DNA from 3 places in the Paenarthrobacter sp. AMU7 genome. Region 1 is predicted to be linked to each of the others. Evidence: riboswitches for the same ligand, from Rfam matches in the RefSeq annotation. Region 1 holds a riboswitch; each other region holds the start of a gene.
The links. Region 1 has a riboswitch for cyclic di-AMP ahead of ABQM86_RS05675 (M23 family metallopeptidase). Riboswitches for the same ligand answer to the same signal wherever they lie in the genome.
Positions count from the first base shown of each region.

Region 2: linked by a shared signal. The riboswitch ahead of ABQM86_RS19900 (hypothetical protein) and the one ahead of ABQM86_RS05675 (M23 family metallopeptidase) in region 1 are both predicted to bind cyclic di-AMP.
Region 3: linked by a shared signal. The riboswitch ahead of ABQM86_RS04700 (hypothetical protein) and the one ahead of ABQM86_RS05675 (M23 family metallopeptidase) in region 1 are both predicted to bind cyclic di-AMP.

Region 1 is NZ_CP165735.1:1,196,808-1,203,263, forward strand. It holds gene ABQM86_RS05640 (helicase-associated domain-containing protein) at 1-76, opposite strand, end outside; gene ABQM86_RS05645 (hypothetical protein) at 130-345, opposite strand; gene ABQM86_RS05650 (cold-shock protein) at 595-978, shown strand; gene ABQM86_RS05655 (DUF3027 domain-containing protein) at 987-1,607, shown strand; gene ABQM86_RS05660 (MFS transporter) at 1,651-2,964, shown strand; gene serC (phosphoserine transaminase) at 3,048-4,178, opposite strand; gene ABQM86_RS05670 (metal-dependent transcriptional regulator) at 4,471-5,166, shown strand; cyclic di-AMP (ydaO/yuaA leader) riboswitch at 5,351-5,591, shown strand; gene ABQM86_RS05675 (M23 family metallopeptidase) at 5,596-6,426, shown strand.
Region 2 is NZ_CP165735.1:4,331,121-4,337,576, forward strand. It holds gene ptsP (phosphoenolpyruvate--protein phosphotransferase) at 1-114, shown strand, start outside; gene ABQM86_RS19865 (HPr family phosphocarrier protein) at 142-420, shown strand; gene ABQM86_RS19870 (helix-turn-helix domain-containing protein) at 545-967, shown strand; gene ABQM86_RS19875 (hypothetical protein) at 1,046-1,315, shown strand; gene ABQM86_RS19880 (maleylpyruvate isomerase family mycothiol-dependent enzyme) at 1,318-1,980, shown strand; gene ABQM86_RS19885 (alpha/beta fold hydrolase) at 2,004-2,810, shown strand; gene ABQM86_RS19890 (DUF6480 family protein) at 2,881-3,153, shown strand; gene ABQM86_RS19895 (ATP-dependent DNA ligase) at 3,172-4,236, opposite strand; cyclic di-AMP (ydaO/yuaA leader) riboswitch at 4,481-4,625, shown strand; gene ABQM86_RS19900 (hypothetical protein) at 4,628-5,917, shown strand; gene ABQM86_RS19905 (PucR family transcriptional regulator) at 6,105-6,456, opposite strand, start outside.
Region 3 is NZ_CP165735.1:985,469-991,924, reverse strand. It holds gene ABQM86_RS04715 (winged helix-turn-helix domain-containing protein) at 1-14, opposite strand, end outside; gene ABQM86_RS04710 (response regulator transcription factor) at 749-1,489, shown strand; gene ABQM86_RS04705 (ATP-binding protein) at 1,493-3,022, shown strand; cyclic di-AMP (ydaO/yuaA leader) riboswitch at 3,098-3,285, shown strand; gene ABQM86_RS04700 (hypothetical protein) at 3,289-4,131, shown strand; gene ABQM86_RS04695 (aspartate aminotransferase family protein) at 4,219-5,613, opposite strand; gene ABQM86_RS04690 (HAD-IA family hydrolase) at 5,666-6,334, opposite strand; gene ABQM86_RS04685 (glyoxalase superfamily protein) at 6,380-6,456, opposite strand, start outside.

The DNA.
Region 1 (6,456 bases):
GCGCAGCAAACAAGGCCCGCAGCGAATCGTCGCTGCGCGCTTCCAGTTCCTTGCTGAGCGCGCGAATGAGGGACATCAATCCAACGTTACCGCCCCTGGGCCGCTGGTGCCTGCCGGCAGCTCAGATGGTTATTGCCGACGGCGCTGGCGGACAGCGTCCAATACCAGGACCACTGCCAGCATGAATGCAGCGGGCAAGCCGTAAAGGGCAGTCGTCGTAATCCATACCGGGGCCGTTCCGCTGTTGTAAGCGATTGCCATGACGGCACCGACGGCGGCCAAGGAGGCCACAGCGATCACGGCGGCGATGATCATGAGGGGGCGGCGGTAACCCGGGGAAGTCATGTCCCCAACGCTAGCAGCAGCGCCGGAACGGGAGGTATTGCTGCGTCATTGCCGCCCTTTGGGTGCAGCTCCTGCCCTCTGTGATCGCGGCGTGACCGCGGCAAGGCGGGAATAGCGGGCCGGGCAGGATAACCTTGAAGGAACAGACCAACACGGACCGGGCTGTCACCCTCGATCCCGCAGAACCCTGCGGATGCGGTGTCTGGCCCGACGTGTCTCCCACAGCAAGAAACGAAGAAGGTTGATTACGTGCCTACCGGCAAGGTCAAGTGGTATGACAAGGAAAAAGGCTTCGGATTCCTCGCGGCTGAGGACGGCCAGGAAGTTTTCCTGCCCAAGACGTCCCTGCCTGCGGGCGTAACGGAGCTCAAGGCTGGAACCCGAGTGGAGTTCGGCGTGGCCGATGGCCGCCGCGGAGCACAGGCACTGGGGTTGCGCGTCCTGGAAAAGACGCCGTCCCTTGCCAAGGCCAAGCGGATGAACGCCAAGGACCTCGCCCCTATGGTGCAGGACCTTGTGACGGTTCTGGACAACCTTTCCGGTTCGTTGTCCTCCGGCAAATACCCGGACGGCAACAAGGCCAAGGCCATCAGCCTGGCGCTGCGCAAGGTTGCCGACGAGCTGGAAGCCTAGGACCGGCCATGACATCGGAATCCGCACAGGAAACAAAGGCCGGAAGGGGCGCCCAGGCAAACCCTGCAGCCGGCCCTGACGCTGCCCGGGCTCCTGGCATCGGGGAAGCCCCCGCGCGGAAGCCGGTTGCGGACAAGCCGCGCGCCGGTTTGCCCGTGTGGCGCACCGGCAAGCCGGATGCCTTCCTCGCTGCCGCCGTCGAGGTTGCCCGTGAGGCAGTGGAGGGCATTGCCAACCCTGGCGAAGTCGGGGCACACCTCGGTGCCAAGTCGGAGGGTGACCGTGTGGTGACCCACCTGTTTGAATCCAGGCTTGCCGGTTACGGCGGGTGGCAGTGGTACGCCGTGGTGACCCGCAACTCGCGGTCCAAGATCGTCACGGTGAGCGAGCTTGGCCTGCTGCCCTCCGAGGACTCCATCCTGGCGCCCGAGTGGGTTCCGTGGGCCAAGCGTGTCCGTCCCGAGGACGAGACGCCGTTGGTGGAGGAAACCGTGGAGGACGTCACGGAAGAGTCCGTGCAGGCGGACGAAGACGAGGCGACTGAACCCGCTGAGGATGCCGACGACGCGGACGAGTCCGACGAGTCCGACGATCCTGACGATGACCACGACGAAGCCGGGGCTGAATAAGCATTGCGGAAACCCGGGGTGACCAAAGTAGGGGCGGACGCTGATGTCCACCTTTAGGTCACTCGGAATCCTCAACTACCGCATCTGGTTTTTCGGTGCCCTGATCTCCAACATCGGCACGTGGATGCAACGTACCGCGCAGGACTGGTTGGTCTTTGACCACCTGACCGCGCACGACGCCGGAGCCATGGGTATTACCTTGGCCCTCCAACTGGGTCCGCAGCTGTTCCTTGCCCCCTGGGCCGGGCTGCTGGCCGACCGCTACAGCCGGCGGAAACTGCTCCTCATCACCTTGGTAGCCATGGCGCTCCTGAGTACGGGCCTGGGCATCCTGGTGTTGCTGGGGATAGCTGAACTTTGGCACGTCTATGTCTTCGCGTTGCTGCTGGGCATCGTGACGGCCCTGGACGCTCCCGTCCGCCAGACTTTCGTCTCCGAGCTGGTTACCGACGAATACCTGCCCAACGCCGTGGCCCTCAACAGTGCCTCCTTCAATGTGGCCCGGATGATCGGGCCGGCCGTCTCCGGTGTGCTGACGGTGGTGGTGGGGCCGGGCTGGGTGTTCCTTATCAACACTGTGTCTTTTGTTGCCATGCTCTGGGCGCTGAAGCTCATTCCGGCGTCTTCGCTCCGGGTCCAGCCCCGGGCTGCGGCGGGCAAAGGGCGGATCCGCGAGGGCCTCCGCTACGTCCGCAACAGACCCGATATCCAGGTGGTCCTGGCAGCGGTCTTCATTGTGGGCACCTTTGGGCTCAACTTTCCCCTCTTCATTGCCGCGATGGTGGGCACCCAGTTCGGGATGGACGCCGGCGCTTTTGGACTGCTGAATTCGGTCATGGCCATCGGATCCGTGACGGGTGCCCTGCTGGCTGCCCGACGCGGTCGGCCCCGCCTGCGGCTGATCTTCATTGCCGCCGGGGGATTCGGCGTCGCCAGCGCGTTGGCGGCACTGGCCCCCAACGCCATGCTCTTCGGACTGGCCCTCGTTCCCTGTGGCCTGTTCGCCCTGACACTGATCACCAGCGCCAACGGCTACGTGCAGTCCACCACCGAAGCTGTCATGCGCGGGCGGGTCATGTCCTTGTACATGGCCATCTTCATGGGTGGCACTCCCATCGGGGCGCCGCTGGTGGGGTGGGTGGCCAATGTTGGCGGGCCGCGGTGGGCCGTGGGCGTTGCAGCGTTGGCCGGCGTCAGCGCCGCCGTCGTGGGCTTGGCCTGGATCATCCGGGCAAAGCAGCTGCGGCTGCGTTTCGACCGCCGTGCCCGTGGCCTGCGCCATTTCCGGGTGGAGTCGTTGCTGGCCCGCCCGGTCACCGACGAGGACGACGACGGCGGCCCGGGGCCGGTTCGTTAGTCAGGCCCTCGAGGGCCGCGGTGTTAAACGGCAGCGGCGCCGTCCGGAACATTCCGAACGACGCCGACTGACAGCCTGTGGTACTACTTCTTCAGTTCGCCAACCACGTAGTCGATGCTGGCAAGCAGGGCGGAAACGTCGTCCGGTTCAATGGCGACAAACGTCGCGATGCGCAGCTGGTTGCGGCCAAGCTTGCGGTACGGCTCGGTGTCCACCACACCGTTGGCGCGCAGGACCTTGGCGATGGCTGCGGCATCAATGGAGTCGTCGAAGTCGATGGTAGCGATGACGTTGGAGCGGTCTTCGGCGTTGGTGACGAACGGCGTCGCGTACTCCGAGGCCTCGGCCCAGGAGTAGATGCGGTTGGCGGAGTCCGCCGTGCGCTTGCTGGCGAAATCCAGGCCACCGTTGCTGTTGAGCCACTGCACCTGGGCGTCCAGGGTGACCAACGTGGACAGGGAAGGCGTGTTGTACGTCTGGTTCAGCTTGGAGTTGTCGATAGCCGTCTGCAGGTCCAGGAAGTCCGGGATCCAGCGGTCGCTCGCCTTGATCCGTGCCGCACGCTCCAGTGCGGCGGGGGAGAAGAGGCCCAGCCAGAGACCACCATCGGAGGCGAAGTTCTTCTGCGGTGCGAAGTAGTAGACGTCAGACTCTGAGACGTCGACATCCAGCCCGCCGGCAGCAGACGTGGCGTCCACCAGGACGAGGGCGCCTTCGTCAGCCCCCTCGACGCGCTTGACGGGGGCGGCCACGCCGGTTGACGTTTCATTCTGGGGCCAGGCGTAGACGTCAACGCCGGCTTCGGCCTGTGCCACCGGGCGGGTGCCGGGTTCGGACTTGATGATGGAGGAAGCATCAAGGAACGGCGCCTTGTTGGTGGCAGCAGCGAATTTGGAACCGAATTCACCGAAGGAGAGGTGCTGTGCTTTCTTCTCTACCAGGCCGAATGCGGCGACATCCCAGAATGCCGTGGAACCGCCGACGCCGAGGACAACTTCGTATCCTTCGGGTGCACGGAAGAACTGGCTGAGGCCCTCCCGGACCGAACCTACAAGGTTCTTGACCGGAGCTTGGCGGTGGGACGTGCCAAGGATGGTGGACGACGCGGCAGACAGGGCCTCGATCTGTTCCGGACGGACCTTGGACGGTCCTGCGCCGAAGCGTCCGTCCTTGGGCAGCAGATCGGCGGGAATGGTGATGCTGTTGTCGCTCACGTGTGGCTCCAATGGGTATCGGCTAGAGATGGGTCGTGGCAGGTGGCATCAGCTGCCCCTTCGACACCCCAATTCTGCCTGACCCGGCGCGGAGGCAGGAACCTGTGGCCGTCATAGTCCGCCACGTGGAACGCAGGCCCACCATATGCGACCGGAATTATCCAGAGTAATTCCAAATAAGCTAGGCTGGTGGTTGGCGTTCATGGGGCGGCGGTCTACACCGCCCACCCGGCAAGGGACGCGGTACGGTGGAGATTACGCAAGGAACTGCGTTCGAGGAGAGCTGAGCTGGATGACGGATCTGATCGATACCACTGAGATGTATCTTCGGACCATTTTGGAGCTTGAAGAAGAGAACATTGTGGCTCTCAGGGCCCGCATCGCCGAGCGGCTGCGGCACTCCGGACCCACTGTTTCCCAGACCATCGGACGCATGGAGCGCGATGGCTTGGTGATTGTTTCCAATGACCGTCACCTGGAACTGACCGAAGCGGGGCGGAAACGCGCCACCGAGGTGATGCGAAAGCACCGCCTCGCCGAGCGTCTCCTGGCTGATGTCATTGGCTTGGACTGGGCCTATGTCCATGACGAAGCCTGCCGCTGGGAACACGTGATGAGCGAGCGCGTGGAGCGCCGGCTGTACGAACTCCTGGAGCACCCCACCGAATCCCCATATGGCAACCCCATCCCGGGCCTTGAAGCCCTCGGTGGCCTTGCCAGCCAGCCGTTCCCCCGCCTCGACGTCAACCTCCTGCAGGCCATGGACGGCTATGCACCGGATTCCCGCGTGGCAGTTACCCGCCTTGCGGAGCCCATCCAGGTTGAGCCTGAACTCCTTACCCAGCTGGACGAGGGTGGTATCCGCCCCGGCGCGGCCGTCTCCCTGGAGCGTGTAGGCGAGTACATTTCCGTCCGGGTCCCCGGCATTGAGGGTGCACTGGAACTTCCGCCCGAGGTGGCGGCGCACGTCTTCGTCTCCGTCGGCTGAAGCACCCTTCCCTTCACCCGGTGTCATATCTCACTTTTGAGCTCCAAGCGCGCGTGTGACCTGCAGTTTTTCAGGATTGGTGATAAGGGGACGCCGCGCCACGCCTGTTCCTGTTGATAACGAATTTATTACTGCGAGCCTTAATCGCCTATAGTTATCTACTAGCGCTGATACCAAAGCGTTACCTGTTCCGGAGCCGAGCTCTGCCAGCGGAACAGGTGTGCCATCCACCACTGGCAGAGGCGGGGGAACCACAAGCGGCTGTCTAAAGAAGCAGCCTTGGGGTGAAGTCCGCAGCAGAAGTGCCCATTACGCAAGTCCCTCTTGGGATACCTGTGTGCCGTGAGCGCTTCGTGCGGACCGGGTCTTTGAACTCTCTGACCCGAATCCGACAGCTAACTTCGCAGGCTTTTTAGAGAGGAATAGAGTTTGACAACGCAGAACGTCAGGGGCCGCCGCCGCGCGTCCGGCCCCGCTGCTGAGCTGCGGCCAGCCCGCGTCGTATCGGAGATCCGGCCACGCGACACCGAACGCCAGGTGCGTCGCCGTAAGAGCCCGTTGCGCCAGGTTGCCGATTTCGCCGCAGCCAGTGGTGTAGGGCAAAAGGCCGGAGTTGCGCTTGCCGCCACCGGACTTGCCCTGACTGTCGGTCTGCCGGCCACCAGCCCGGTAATGGCAACCTCGGAATCCGGTCAGACCGAGTCGGCCCTGGCCGTCACCGGGGGCAGCCAGCCCGAGGTTTCCGCCGCTGCATCAGCCAAGATCGACTTCAGCCGTGCTGCGGTAGCTACCGCCGCCGACCCCGACGGCAAGCTGAAGCAGCTGCTCAGTGCGCAGTCCGCCGACAGCATCCAGCGTGCCTCGTCCACGGGCACCATGGCCAGCCCCCTGGACACCCTGACCACGGCTTCCCCGTTCGGCTACCGCATCAGCCCCCTCACAGGTGGTGCCGGTGACTTCCACCGCGGCCAGGACTTCGTGGCCCAGTGCGGCACGGCCGTCCATGCTGCGGCCAGTGGCAAGGTCACCTTTGCGGGATGGCACGAGTACGGCGGAGGCAACCGCGTGGTGGTAGACCACGGCAACGGCCTTGAGACCACGTACAACCACTTGTCGTCCTTCACCGTCAAAGTAGGCCAGACGGTCAGCCGCGGCGACACTGTAGCGCTGAGCGGCACCACGGGCGCCTCCACCGGCTGCCACCTCCACTTCGAAGTACAGGTCAACGGTGAAGTTGTTGACCCCATGGGCTGGCTCTAAGTCCAGTTGATGGTTGTCTCTCGCATTGGT
Region 2 (6,456 bases), 1.7 Mb from region 1:
ACCCTGGAGCAGGCGAAGGAACTCGCCCGCCTGGCCCTTTCCGCGCCCAGCGCCACCGAGGCCCGCGACTGGGTCCGCGCCAAGCTCCCCGTGCTCGAAGAGCTCGGCCTCTAATTTTCACTTCCGACCTTAGGAGAAACCATGCCCGAACGCACAGCCACCATCGCCAGCCGCTCCGGCCTCCACGCCCGCCCCGCCGCGCTGTTCGCCGAGGCCGCAGGCGAGCAGCCGGTTGAGGTCACCATCGCCATGCAGGGTGACCCTGCCGATGACGCGCTCGACGCCGCCAGCATCCTTTCGCTCATGACGCTCGGCGCCGCGAAGGGCGACGTCGTGGTGCTTCGGGCGGAGGGTGACGGTGCCGACGCTGCGCTGGACGCACTGGTGAAGCTGCTGGAGACGGACCTGGACGCGGAGTAGTTTTAGCTGGGCTGTCCCGGTTAGATGGTTTGCTGCGTGTTGGACGGCAGGAGTCGCCCAACGCGCAGCGAACCATCGAAATGGGTAGCGCTTTCAAACGCACGGCTCACGCTAGGCTTCTGCCATGGCATTGATAGCTCCCCGCGTCACCGCAGGACTCCCCGCCGACGACGCCCGGAATCTGGCGCGCTCCCTCCAGGACAGCGACGACATCACCGTGTTCGTGGACGGCACAGTCCACCGCCTGCCTGATGAGGCGAGGGATGCCGTCGTCGACCTCCTCGCGCGGCTGAGCCGGGGCGAAACGGTGACGGTCAGCAGCGTTGAGGAAATGCTCACCACCTCGCAGGCCGCCGAGCTCGCCGGGATCTCGCACACCTATCTGCGCAATATGACCGACCGCGGCGAAATCCCCGTGGAATACCGCGGAACACATCGTCGGATCCGGCAAGCTGCCATCATCGCTTGGCTGGAATCCCAGAAGAAGAAACAGGCTGCCGCGGCGGAGGACCAAGCCGGCGAAAGTGACGCCGACGCCGACTCATAGGGTCGACAGTGATAAGGATCAAGCAACGATCCCAGCCAACAGGCGGGCACCCCTTAAAGCCGGGGTTACGCTTGATCGGTGGGCAATTTCAAAGGGTGGCATATCGTGGCCGGGTTGGCCGCAATGGCCCTTGCCGCACCCTTGGGCTCTGCCATGGGATTGAACTTTGTGGCAACCTTCATGTTCGCGTGCACAGTGTTCGTGGCCGTTGCGATGTGGACGGAATCAAAAATTGCACGACGCCGGGACGCGGCTGAGGCGTCCGCCGCCGCCGAATCGGCACGCCCGGCAGGCGACCCCAACGAATCCGATGACGCCACAAGGTCCGACGACGCCACAAGGGAGTAGGCATGGGGTTCAATAGCGGTATGGCTTCGACTTCCCCCTCCGTTGTGTGGCCCGTGGTGCATGAGGAACGTCGCGCCCTGATCCGGGACCTTGAACCACTTCAGCCCTCCCAATGGAGGACCCCGTCACTGTGCCCTGGCTGGGACGTCCATGATGTCCTGGCGCACGTGATCGACAGCGCCAAAACCACGCGCCTTAATTTCATTCGCCGGATGATTGCCTCCCGGCTGAACTTTGACCGCGACAACGCCGTAGGTGTTGAGCGCGAAAGGACCCCTGACCCGGCTACGACCCTGAGTCAGTTGAAAGCCGTGCTCTCCCGGACATCCGGGCCGCCTGCAGGCCTGGGGACCCGGTTGGTGGAGGCGTTCGTCCACGGCGAGGACATCCGCCGTCCGCTGGGGATGCGCCGCGACTACCCCGCCGCGCACGTGGCCACTGCCCTGCACTATCAGGTGCGGACCAGCACCAAGATGGGCGGAGGCAAGGAGGTGGCAGGAGGCTGGCGCCTGGTGGCCACCGATGCATCCTTCGATCACGGGGATGGCCCTGCTGTGGAAGGGCCGGCCATTGCCCTGCTGCTGGCGGTGTCCGGCCGACCAATAGCAGAGGACGAGCTGAGTGGCCCCGGGGCTCCGGTGTTCTTGCGGCGGACACCATCATGAGGGCGCGGAGCAGGCCGGCAGCAATGCTGTCTGCAGACGTAGAAGTTCTGGGATTGAAGGGGCGGATCCTGTGGGCTGGGGGCACGCCTGAGCCTGCCGCTGTCCCCGCTGCCGGCTCTGAGGCCGATCCCACCGGGCCCGTCTATGTCCTGGTTCACGGCATCGGAGTCTCACACCGCTATTTGGCCCGGCTGCACACAGTCCTTGCAGCGAGCGCACCCACCTACTCCTTGGACCTCCCGGGGTTTGGAGGGACTCCAAAGCCTGATCGACAGCTTTCGGTGGAGGACTACGGCGCCTTCATTGCGGAGGCCCTCGCTTCCCGCGGCATCGGTTCGTACGTTTTGGTGGGCCATTCGATGGGTGCGCAGTTTGTTATCGAGGCGGCTTTGCATTCACCGGATCGGGTCCGCCAGGTGGTGCTGATGGGGCCAGTGGTTGATTCGCGGCACAAAAACGTGAGGCGCCAGTCCGTGGCTCTTCTCCTTGACGGGATGCTCCGCGAAAGCCCCTCCTCCAATTTGATCGTCACGTCGGACTATCTCCGCTGCGGTCCGCGCTGGTACCTTACTGAACTGCCGGTGATGATGACGTACCCCACCGAGAAACGCTTGGCTGGTATCAAGGTCCCTGTGCTGGTCCTAAGGGGAAGCCGCGACAACGTGGCCGGCCCGGACTGGTCGCTTCGGCTTTCGAGGGCCGTTGACCAGGGGCGCTTGGTGGAGATCCCCGGCGTCGGGCATGTAGCGCAACACATGCGGCCCCAGGCTGTGGCGGACGCCATCCGGAGTTTCGTTGCAGCGACAGCGCTTCACGGCCAGGCGCCTTGATGAGTCCACGCGTCCCGGCTAGGCTGGCGAAGCCATCGCATTAGTAAGTTTGCTTATGAAAGGGCTGATCGTGACCACTGGAGATAACAAGGACGAGCAAGGCTTCGGCGCAACCGGCGCCACTGGCCCCTACGGTGCCGCAACGCCCCCGGCCACCACCAAGAATGACGTCAACGCCGACCCCGAATTGCGCCAGGACGAAGACGAGGACCCCGCCGCATCCTCCAACCCCGATCCCCTCGACGGGAACGTCACGGGCTTGGAACCAGGCGGAGGAGTGCCCCCGGGAGAAACCCCGCCGGCCGAGGGCAGCATGAGCAGCGACCAAGGACACGAGGAGTAAGCAACTGCGGGCGCCAAGCTACGGCAGCCCCAGGAGCTCCCCAAGATCGTAATCCGCCGGCTCTTCCAACTGGGAGTAAGTGCAGCTCTCCGGCGTTCGGTCCGGCCGCCACCGCCTGAACTGCGTGGTGTGCCGGAACCGCTCGCCCTCCATGTAGTCGTAGGCCACCTCGATGACCAGCTCGGGACGCAGGGGCACAAACGAGAAATCCTTGCCCGCGCTCCACCGGCTTTGGGCACCGGGCATCCTGGAACCGCCGGCTCCGTCGCCCTGGCTGGCCCACTCACCCCAGGGATGCTCGCCCAGTTCAACCTGATACGGCTCGAGCTCAGCTACCAGGCTTTCCCTGCGGGCCATGGGGAAGGAGGCCACCACCCCCACATGCTGGAGCCGGCCGGCGTCGTTATAAAGACCCAACAGCATGGACCCCACAACTTTCGCGGTCTTGTGCCAGCGGAAGCCGGCCACCACGCAGTCCGCAGTGCGCTCGTGCTTGGTCTTGAACATCACGCGCTTGTTGGGCAAGTACGTCCCATCCAAGGGCTTGGACAGCACACCGTCCAGGCCTGCGCCTTCCAACTGCACGAACCATTCCTTTGCACGCTCAAGGTCCGTGACTGCAGGGGTGACGTAAACGGGCGGCTCCGCCTTGGCGAGCGCATGTTCCAGGATGGCCCGACGCTCCGAAAAGGGAGTGCCCATCAGGTCGTCATCGCCGAGGGCAAGGATATCGAACGCGATCATGGACGCCGGAGTCTTCTCGGCGAGCATCCGGACCCGGCTGTCCGCGGGGTGGATCCGCTGCTGCAGCACCTCGAACTCCAGCCGGTTGCCCTCGATCAGGACAATCTCGCCGTCGATCACGCATTTGTCCGGAAGGTTCTTCCGCAGCGCCTCCACCAGTTCGGGAAAGTAGCGGGTCATGGGTTTCTCGTTGCGACTGCCCAGAATGATCTCATCGCCGTCCTTGAAGACTATGGTCCGGAAGCCGTCCCACTTGGGCTCGTAGTGCCCAACATCGGGGATGGCCGGAACGGATTTGGCGAGCATGGGCGAGACGGGTGGCATCACAGGCAGGTCCATAGACAATGTCTACCTGCCGGTGCACGCGGAAGCTAGTCCCAGGCGATGGATATCTTGGCCGTGGTGGCTGCCGCACCGGGAGCTCCCAGCGCCGGCCCCGAAGCCTAAGTGCCAGGACCCTCTCATCCGGGGAGGCCTACCGTCCGTTATATTAATGTGACTTTACTTTCCGGCTCATGTACCGTCGTAGGGCGACCCGTATCTCCGCTGGGCCGCTTCCGGAATGACGCCGAGCTCTGCCGCATTCCGGAATCCGCCAGACCCGCGGCAGAGGCGGGGGACCCAAAAGTTCCCGGACTTTCCCAAGTCCTTGGGGTGAAGCCGCTACGGCGGCCGGACGGCCTCGTCCGAACCCGACAGCTAACCTCGAAGGCGTTGAGAGGCAACCACCATGTCCCCAACCATGGATCAGCCGCGCCGCGCCGAGACTGAACGCGGGCGCACCAAGCCAACCGGACGCCGTCGGGCCCACCCCAGCGGATCCCCCCTCAGCGCGCAGCCAGACACTGTGGCCGCACCCGGAACGACAAGCACGACGCCGGAGGCCGCCACTGCGGCTATCCCCGCCGTCGCAACACATACCACGCGTGCAGCCGCGCGCGCGGCCGAGCGGGAGCGTGCGGCACGGGCCGTGATCGCGCCTGAAGCATCGGCCTCGCAGCCGGCCCCGGAAACGGCCGCACAGGAGGAACCCGCAACTGCGGCGATTCCCGTCGTGGAGGCAGCACAGGCTGCAGCTCCGGCCTCCACTACGCCAGGGCCTCCTACCGCGGCCATTCCCATCGTGCAGCAGGCCGCCCCGAACCACGGTTCTCAGGAACCCGACACCCCGGAGCCCGTAACTGCCGCCATTCCGGTGGTGGCCGAGTCCGCCCGCACTGAGCCACCGCGGGGCAAGTCCCCTGCCCAGGTCGCGGCGGCCGCAACGGCCTCGGCAGCACTGGCGAGCCGCAAGGATCTCCGCAAACCTGCAGCTGCGCCCACGGCCGCCAAGCCGGGCTTTGGTGGCTCTTCGCCAGGCCGGGAACCCCATACGGTCCTGCGGAAAGCTGCATCCGTCAAACACATGAGCCAGCGCATGGCCGTGGTGGCCGGCGCTCTCGGGTTGCTCCTGACAGCCGGTACCCTGGGGCAGGCCCTCGAGCTGCCATTCTTCGGCCAGGAGACCCCCTCCCAGGAAGCCAGCGGCGCCGACCGGAATTCAGGCTCGGCGACTCCCGCGCCCAGCGCCTCCTACTCAAGGGCATCATCGCCCTCCGCGTCAGCTGCTGCGACGTCGGCAGGCGGCCAACCGGCCACGGTTCCGGAGGCACCCGCACCAGGGTCGCCGTCGTCGGTTCCCACCCCGAAAGTTTCCTTGGCCGACCCCGTATGGGTCCCGTCCGCAGTGCCGTCAACCATCGCCGCGGACCCGGCCACCGCCAGCCCGATCCCCACCCAGCCGGCGCCGGCACCCAGCGAGGCGCCGTCGGACACGATCACCACGCCACCCACGACTCCGACGCCCACAACCACACCGACGGTCACACCCACGCCGGCTCCTACCCCCACGCCGACGGGGACTCCCACGCAGACCACCAAACCCAAGCCCTCGGGCAAGCCCAGTGCGGCCACCGCGCCGCAGCCCTCCGGGACGGCACTTGAAGAAATCCTTGACGCGGCAAAGGACACCCTCAAATGAGCACCCGCTTGCCACGCACCACCACGCATGTGGGATGGCACAGCCGGTACTGCAGCAGCAGCCGGACGGCCACGTTCCGGCGTCGATTGGGCCGCTGGAGCTGCCAGCGCCTGAGGCGGCCGTAAAGCAAGACCGTGCCAATGAGCAGGCGCCCGCACCGGGCGCCTGCTCATTGTTCTTGACAACCTCAGATCCGCGGCCGGCCGGCCCAGCGGCGAGCTTTCAAGGCAGCGTGCAATTCGACGCGGATCGCTCCGCTCAACGGGTCAGCGCCGATGAGCTGCCGGATCCGGCCGAGCCTGTTGTAGATGCTGCTCCTGTGGAGATGGAGTTTGGCCGCGACGTCCTGCACTGAACCATCACTGTCATAGAGGAGTTCCAGGACGGGCAGGAGTTCGCCGTTCTTGTCCTGGTCCTCCAGCGTTCGGAAGTGCACGGAACCTGTGTCGTCCCAACCTCCGGGTGCCAGCAAGCGGTCGAAGAGCTGATAGACGCCTACGGACCGGCTGTCCACGAGCTCGCCGAGGGGTTGATCGACG
Region 3 (6,456 bases), 210 kb from region 1:
GATGCAACTGACATGGAGTGCTTACCTCAAAAGTGAATAGCCGTCATCGCGGCTTCGAATGCTGGTTGTCCCCGCAATGAGTTTGGGGAGGGGCGCCCAACGCTGGGCTAGGGGGCGAATGCCTGAAACTTCTTGGGGTGGAAAGTTAGGCTTGCATTCGACAACAGCGGTCATCATGGCCAGCGGGTGTGCTGGACCAGGTTGCTGCGGCTGCAGGTGCTGTTGAGTTCTTGTTCACATTGGAAGTGTGCAACGTAACAATGGCAACACGCAAGTAACAAAGCGCCGAACCGTCCACATTTTGAGACGCAGAGGTCTATTGTGTCGCAAATCACAATTCAGTTCTGACCTAAAATGAACGTCTCTCAATTCTGCCGCGACTGCCTTTTTTAGTGCCCTGCCGAATTTCCTTCGCGTCGGAGGGCATTTGGCGCATCTGCCTCCACGCGAACCCTGCCTCCGCGGAATCTCACGATCTGAAACAACTGTTGTCCAATCGCGGAAACGAAAATCCCCGCATTTTCGACCCCGTGTCCCCGCAAATCGCCTCACTCTCGGACGTGAGAGAGCGTCGGCCGGAAACAAACGGGACGTGAGCGAGCGTCGGCCGGAAACCAACGGGACGTGAGAGAGCGTCGGCCGGGGCCGGACACGTGTCACCGCACTTCCACGTCGCTAGTGTTGACTTCACAGCGTTCTCACAGGACCGGCAAAGCGCGGGCTAACCAGCAGATCGGAGAGTTGTCCCATGGCCTCCTCGCACTCCATGACCAACAACCTTCCTCAACTCTCCCACCCGGACGGCTCCCCTATCCGTGCCCTGGTGGTGGATGACGAGCCCAGCCTCGCTGAGCTCATGAGCATGGGGCTTCGAATGGCCGGGTGGTCAGTTGCTGTTGCCGGCGACGGCCCTGGGGCCGTGAAGCTTTCCAAAGAGTTCCGGCCCGATGTCCTCGTACTGGACGTCATGCTTCCCGGATTCGACGGTGTGGAAGTCCTCAACCGCATCCGTGCGTTTGCCCCGGAAGTTCCCGCGCTTTTCCTCACAGCCAAGGACGCCGTGCAGGACCGCATCGTCGGGCTGGCTGCCGGCGGCGACGACTATGTCACCAAACCCTTCAGCATGGAGGAAGTCCTCCTGCGACTGCACCGCCTGGTCCAGCGTTCCGGCGTGGCCGCCATGGACACAGCCGAACTGGTGGTGGGTGACCTTACCCTGAACGTGGACACCCGTGAAGTCACCCGGGCCGGCGAGGACATTCCGCTTACCGCCACCCAGTTTGAGCTTTTGCGCTACCTCATGGAGAACCCTAAACGAGTGGTCAGCAAAGCACAGATCCTGGACCGTGTGTGGGACTACGACTTCGGTGGACAAGCCAACATCGTGGAGCTCTACATTTCCTACCTGCGCAAGAAGATCGAAGCAAACCACCCTCCGATGATCCACACCATCCGCGGCGCCGGCTATGTCATCAAGCCTGCGGACTAGGCGTTGAGCACCCTTTCAGGAGTGGCCAAAAAGTCACACCGCAGTTGGCTCAGCCCCTCCGCGTGGCACCTGCGTACCCGACTGGTCCTGGTCGCCATGGCCTTGCTGGTCGCCATTTGCGCTGCCGTGGGAGTGGTCAGCTACGCCTCCATGGACATGGTGTTCAACAAGCAGCTCGACCGGCAGTTGGAGCAGGCGTCAAGCCGCGCGACCAGCTTCGGCAGGCCGCCGTCGAACTTTCCGTCCTCCCCCTCCGGAAGGCCGGACCCGCTGGAAGCGCGCGGCCAGGCCGCTGGAACGCTGAACGCACGGATCGATGGAACAACCGTGATCAATCCAGGCGTTATTGAGGCCTCCGGCAAGCGGGCCGAACTCACGGCGGACGACAAACAGATTCTGCTGTCGTTGCCCCGGGACAACCGGCCTGTGGACCGATCGCTCTCCTATGGGGATTACCGGCTCGTGGCCGTCGAAACTGCCGGCGACGTGATCGTGACGGGACTGCCTCTCGCGGACAAGCAAAGCGCCGAGGCCTCGCTGGTGTGGACCATGGTGCTGGTGTCGCTCGGCGGACTGGCTGTGATCGGCCTCGCGGGAACGGTAATCATCCGGCGGACCATGCGTCCATTGGAGCAGCTCTCCGAGGTAGCCACCAAAGTTTCCCGCCTCCCTCTCGACGCCGGTGAGGTGGCACTTGCGGTGCGGGTCCCGCCGTCGGCCGCCCATCCCGGAACCGAAGTCGGCAGCGTTGGCCATGCCCTCAACCAGATGCTGAACAACGTCTCCAGTGCTTTGGAAGCCCGCCAGGAAAGCGAAACCAAGGTGCGCCAGTTCGTCGCGGACGCGTCGCACGAACTTCGAACGCCGCTTACGGCCATCCGCGGTTACACCGAACTGTTGAGCATGACCGAGAACTTCACCGATGACGGCCGAAAGTCGCTGGCACGCGTCCGGAGCCAGTCCGAACGGATGACCACCCTGGTGGAGGATCTGCTGCTGCTTGCCAGGCTGGACGAAGGCCAGGCGCTCAAGATCACGGACGTGGACCTCACCCAGTTGGTGATTGAAACTGTCAGCGACGAGAAAATCATGGCACCGGACCAGATTTGGCAACTCCAACTCCCGGATGAACCCGTCACGGTCCGCGGCGACGTTACGCAACTGCACCAGGTCCTGGCCAATCTTCTCTCCAACGCCCGTAAACACACCGATGCCGGCACCACGGTGGTCACGAGCGTGATGCTCTCCGCCGACGGCAGCCCAGTGGTGACCGTAACGGACAACGGGCCCGGCATTCCAGAGGATTTCCAGGGCCGGATCTTCTCCCGTTTTGCCCGCGCCGACGCTGCGAGATCGGGGTCCGAGGGCACGTCGGGGCTGGGTCTGTCGATCGTTGAATCCATCGTGGAAGCTCACGGCGGCAGCGTGCACGTGGCGTCCCGTCCAGGGGGCACGGAATTCACCCTTCGATTCCCTGTGGTCGCCACCGAACAGAAGTTACGAACCCAGCAAGGCGACTCACCGTCGTCGTGATCTCTGTTACCTAAATGTGACTTCTACGAATTCCTCCTGTACCGTCGAAAGGGTGGGTCGCCCCAACTGGCCCACATCCGGGATGCGCCGAGCTCTGCCACTTCCCGGAGTCCGTACTTACTCCGAGGCAGAGACGGGGGACCCAGAGTCTCCGGGACCAGGCATTTATGCCGGACCCTTGGGGTGAAGCCGCAGCGTGATGCGCGGCCGGATGACCTCATCCGAACCCGACAGCTAACTCCGCAGGCGCTGAGAGGTAATCACACATGTCTGAATTTAATGATCAGACGCGCCCTTCCGCGCGTCACCGCGATGAGCACAACGCACCGTTGACCAAGTCGCAGGCTGTCCTCAAGAACGCTGCCCGCCAGGGCAAGTCCGGCCACCGCATGTCGGTTGTTGCCGGTGTTGTAGCTGCTGCGCTGGGCGTTGCATCGCTCGGTACTGCTGCCAACGCCGCCCTGACCCTTCCCGAGGTAAGCCGCGTTGCAGAGACCCAGGCGAATGCCCAGGTCAGCAACAACAAGACAGCTGAAATCTCCGCTTCCTTGGATGCAGCCGCTGCAAAGGGCGCCGCTGACAGGGCAGCCGTGGACAAAGCCGCAGCCGAAAAGGCCGCAGCCGAGAAGGCCGCGGCGGACCAGGCCGCCGCTGAAAAGGCCGCCGCCGAGAAGGCCGCTGCCGACCAGGCCGCCGCTGAAAAGGCCGCCGCTGATGCTGCAGCCAAGCAGGCCGCCGACGCCGCTGCTGCCGCCGCCGCTGCCGAAGCTGCAGCTGCTGCTGCCGCCCCCAAGGCCGTGGACGATCCCGCCGCTGCCAAAGCCTACGCTGCCAGCATCCTTGGCAACTACGGCTGGAGCGCCAGCGAAATGACTGCGCTGAACACCCTGTGGGAGAAGGAATCCAACTGGAGGACGACCGCCACCAACGCTTCCAGCGGTGCTTACGGCATTGTCCAGTCGCTGCCGGCTAGCAAGATGGCAACCGCGGGCGCTGATTGGCAGACCAACTACCAGACCCAAATCAAGTGGGGCTTGAACTACATCAAGGAACGCTACGGATCCCCGTCGGCCGCCCTGGGCTTCCACTTGGCCAACAACTGGTACTAAGCCAGACTGCTTGATTACCGCGCCGGTTGCCGCCGCCCGCACCAGTACAGACTGGAGCGGATGGCGGGAACCGGCGCGGTTTTCGCGTTACACAGACTCCGGTTCGGCTTCCAACGCGCTGCGCACCGCCGCGATGGACGCAGCAACATCCCCTGCATCCGTGGTCCAGTTACTCACCGAAATCCTGAGGATTTCACGGCCACGCCAGGAGGACCCGGACATCCACACCGCGCCCTCGGCCATCAGCCGTTGCGTGACACGGTGTGTGCGGTCATCACTGCCGAAGCTCACCGATACCTGCGTGAAGACGACGTCGTTGAGCACCTCGACTCCCGGAATCGCGGCGAGCCCCTCAGCCAACGCGCGGGCGTTTGCAGCGAGCCGCTCCACCATGGAGATCACCCCGTTACGGCCCAGTTGCCTCAGCGCCGCCCACACAGGGATGCCCCGGGCACGGCGGGACATCTCAGGCACTTTCTCGAAAGGATCTCCCGGGCCGGCATCCGTAGCAATGAGGTAACTTGTGTGAACACTGAAAGCACGCCTCAAGGCTTCCGGCCTCGCAACGATGGCCAAGCCGCAGTCGTAAGGAACATTCAGCGTCTTGTGGGCATCCGTGGCCCAGGAATCTGCTTCCTCTACTCCCGCCAGCCGGGCCCGCAGCGTCGGGCTAACGGCGGCCCATAAACCAAAAGCACCATCCACGTGCACCCATGCGCCGCGATCGTGGGCCACCGCAATGGCTTCCTGCATGGGATCAAAGGCGCCGGAATGCAGGTTGCCCGCTTGCAGACAGACCAGTGACAGTCCTGGTTGCTGGTCCATGGCCTCGGCAAGTGCGTCGGGGAGAATCCGTCCTTCCTCGTCGGCATCTACGGGCACGCAGGCACCCAATCCGAGATACCGCAAAGCCAGGTCCACTGCGGCGTGCCGCTCCCTGCCCGCAAAGGTGGTGATGCGTGGGGCGCCTGTCAGCCCCAGCGCCTCAAGGTCCCAACCCGCCTCGTCCATCAGATATTGGCGGCCCGCTGCCAACCCCACGAAGTTGGCGGTGGTGGCGCCGGTGGTGAATCCGACGTCGGCACTCGAAGGAAGGTGGAGAAGGTCCAGCAACCACGCGGCGGCAGATTCCTCGATGGCAGCAGCCGCCGGCGTAGCGAACCGAAGCCCCGTGTTCTGGTCCCACGCCGAAACGAGCCAATCCGCAGCCATGGCAGCGGGAAGGGTTCCGCCCATGACCCACCCAAAGAACCGTCCGGACTGGATCGCCATCAAGCCGGGCTCAGCCAGAGCGGCGAGCTCATCAACTACCTCCGCAGCATCGGTGGCCTCGTCCGGCAGCCGCGACGTCATGCTGTTGGCTACCTGATCGGCATCGGAGGACGGGCGGACAGGACGTGTTGGGACCGACGCAAGCCAGTCACCGGCATGGACCATGGCCCGCTCCAGTGCAGCACCGTACGCCTCCGGCATCGCAGACATGCCCACAGCCTACGCCCGGTTTATCGCTTGGAACAGTCCTAACCCGGCGGTACTAAAGGGTCAGCGTGAGGAGGTGCCCGCCGTCGTCGTCCTTTACCGAAATGACCGTCACGTCCGAGTAGTCCGGGATGCGCCACATGCCATCTTCAAGATGACCGGCGTCGCCTACTACCACGGTCCGCATCCCGGCTGCGCGCGCCGCAGCGATACCGGCTGGCGCATCTTCGAAGACCACGACGTCGGCCGGGTCGACTCCCAGCAGGGTGGCCGCCTTGAGGTAGCCCTCCGGGTGCGGCTTGCCGAGGGTTACGGCCTCCGAGGTAACGGTGGTGGTTGGCATGGAAAGCCCGGCAGCCTTCATGCGGATGCCCGCGAGGATATGGTCGGCTGACGTGACCAGGGCGATCGCTTCATCCGGCAAGGCACTCAACAGCGCTTCGGCGCCCGGCAGTGCAATCACGCCGTCTGTCCGCGTGCGCTCCATGGCGTCCAACTCAGCAGTCAGAGCCACGACGTCGGCACCCGCCGGAGCATAACGGCGCACCGTATCGCCGGAACGGACACCGTGGGAGGTCCGGAGAATCTCCTCGATGTCCAAGCCGTAGCGGCCAGCGAACTCAGACCACACCTGCTCCACGATGGCCGTGGAATCGACGAGTGTGCCGTCCATGTCGAAGAGGACGGCGCGGACGGTCAGCACGGGTGCGGCAGGATGGCTCATGGTTCCATCCTGCCGCACGCTCATGGGGTAGTGCTGAAGTATGACTTAGCCATTCGGCCGCTGCGGAAGGTATTGCACCGCCCACTGGTTGCCGTCAGGGTCAGCGAAGTAAACGAAGTGAC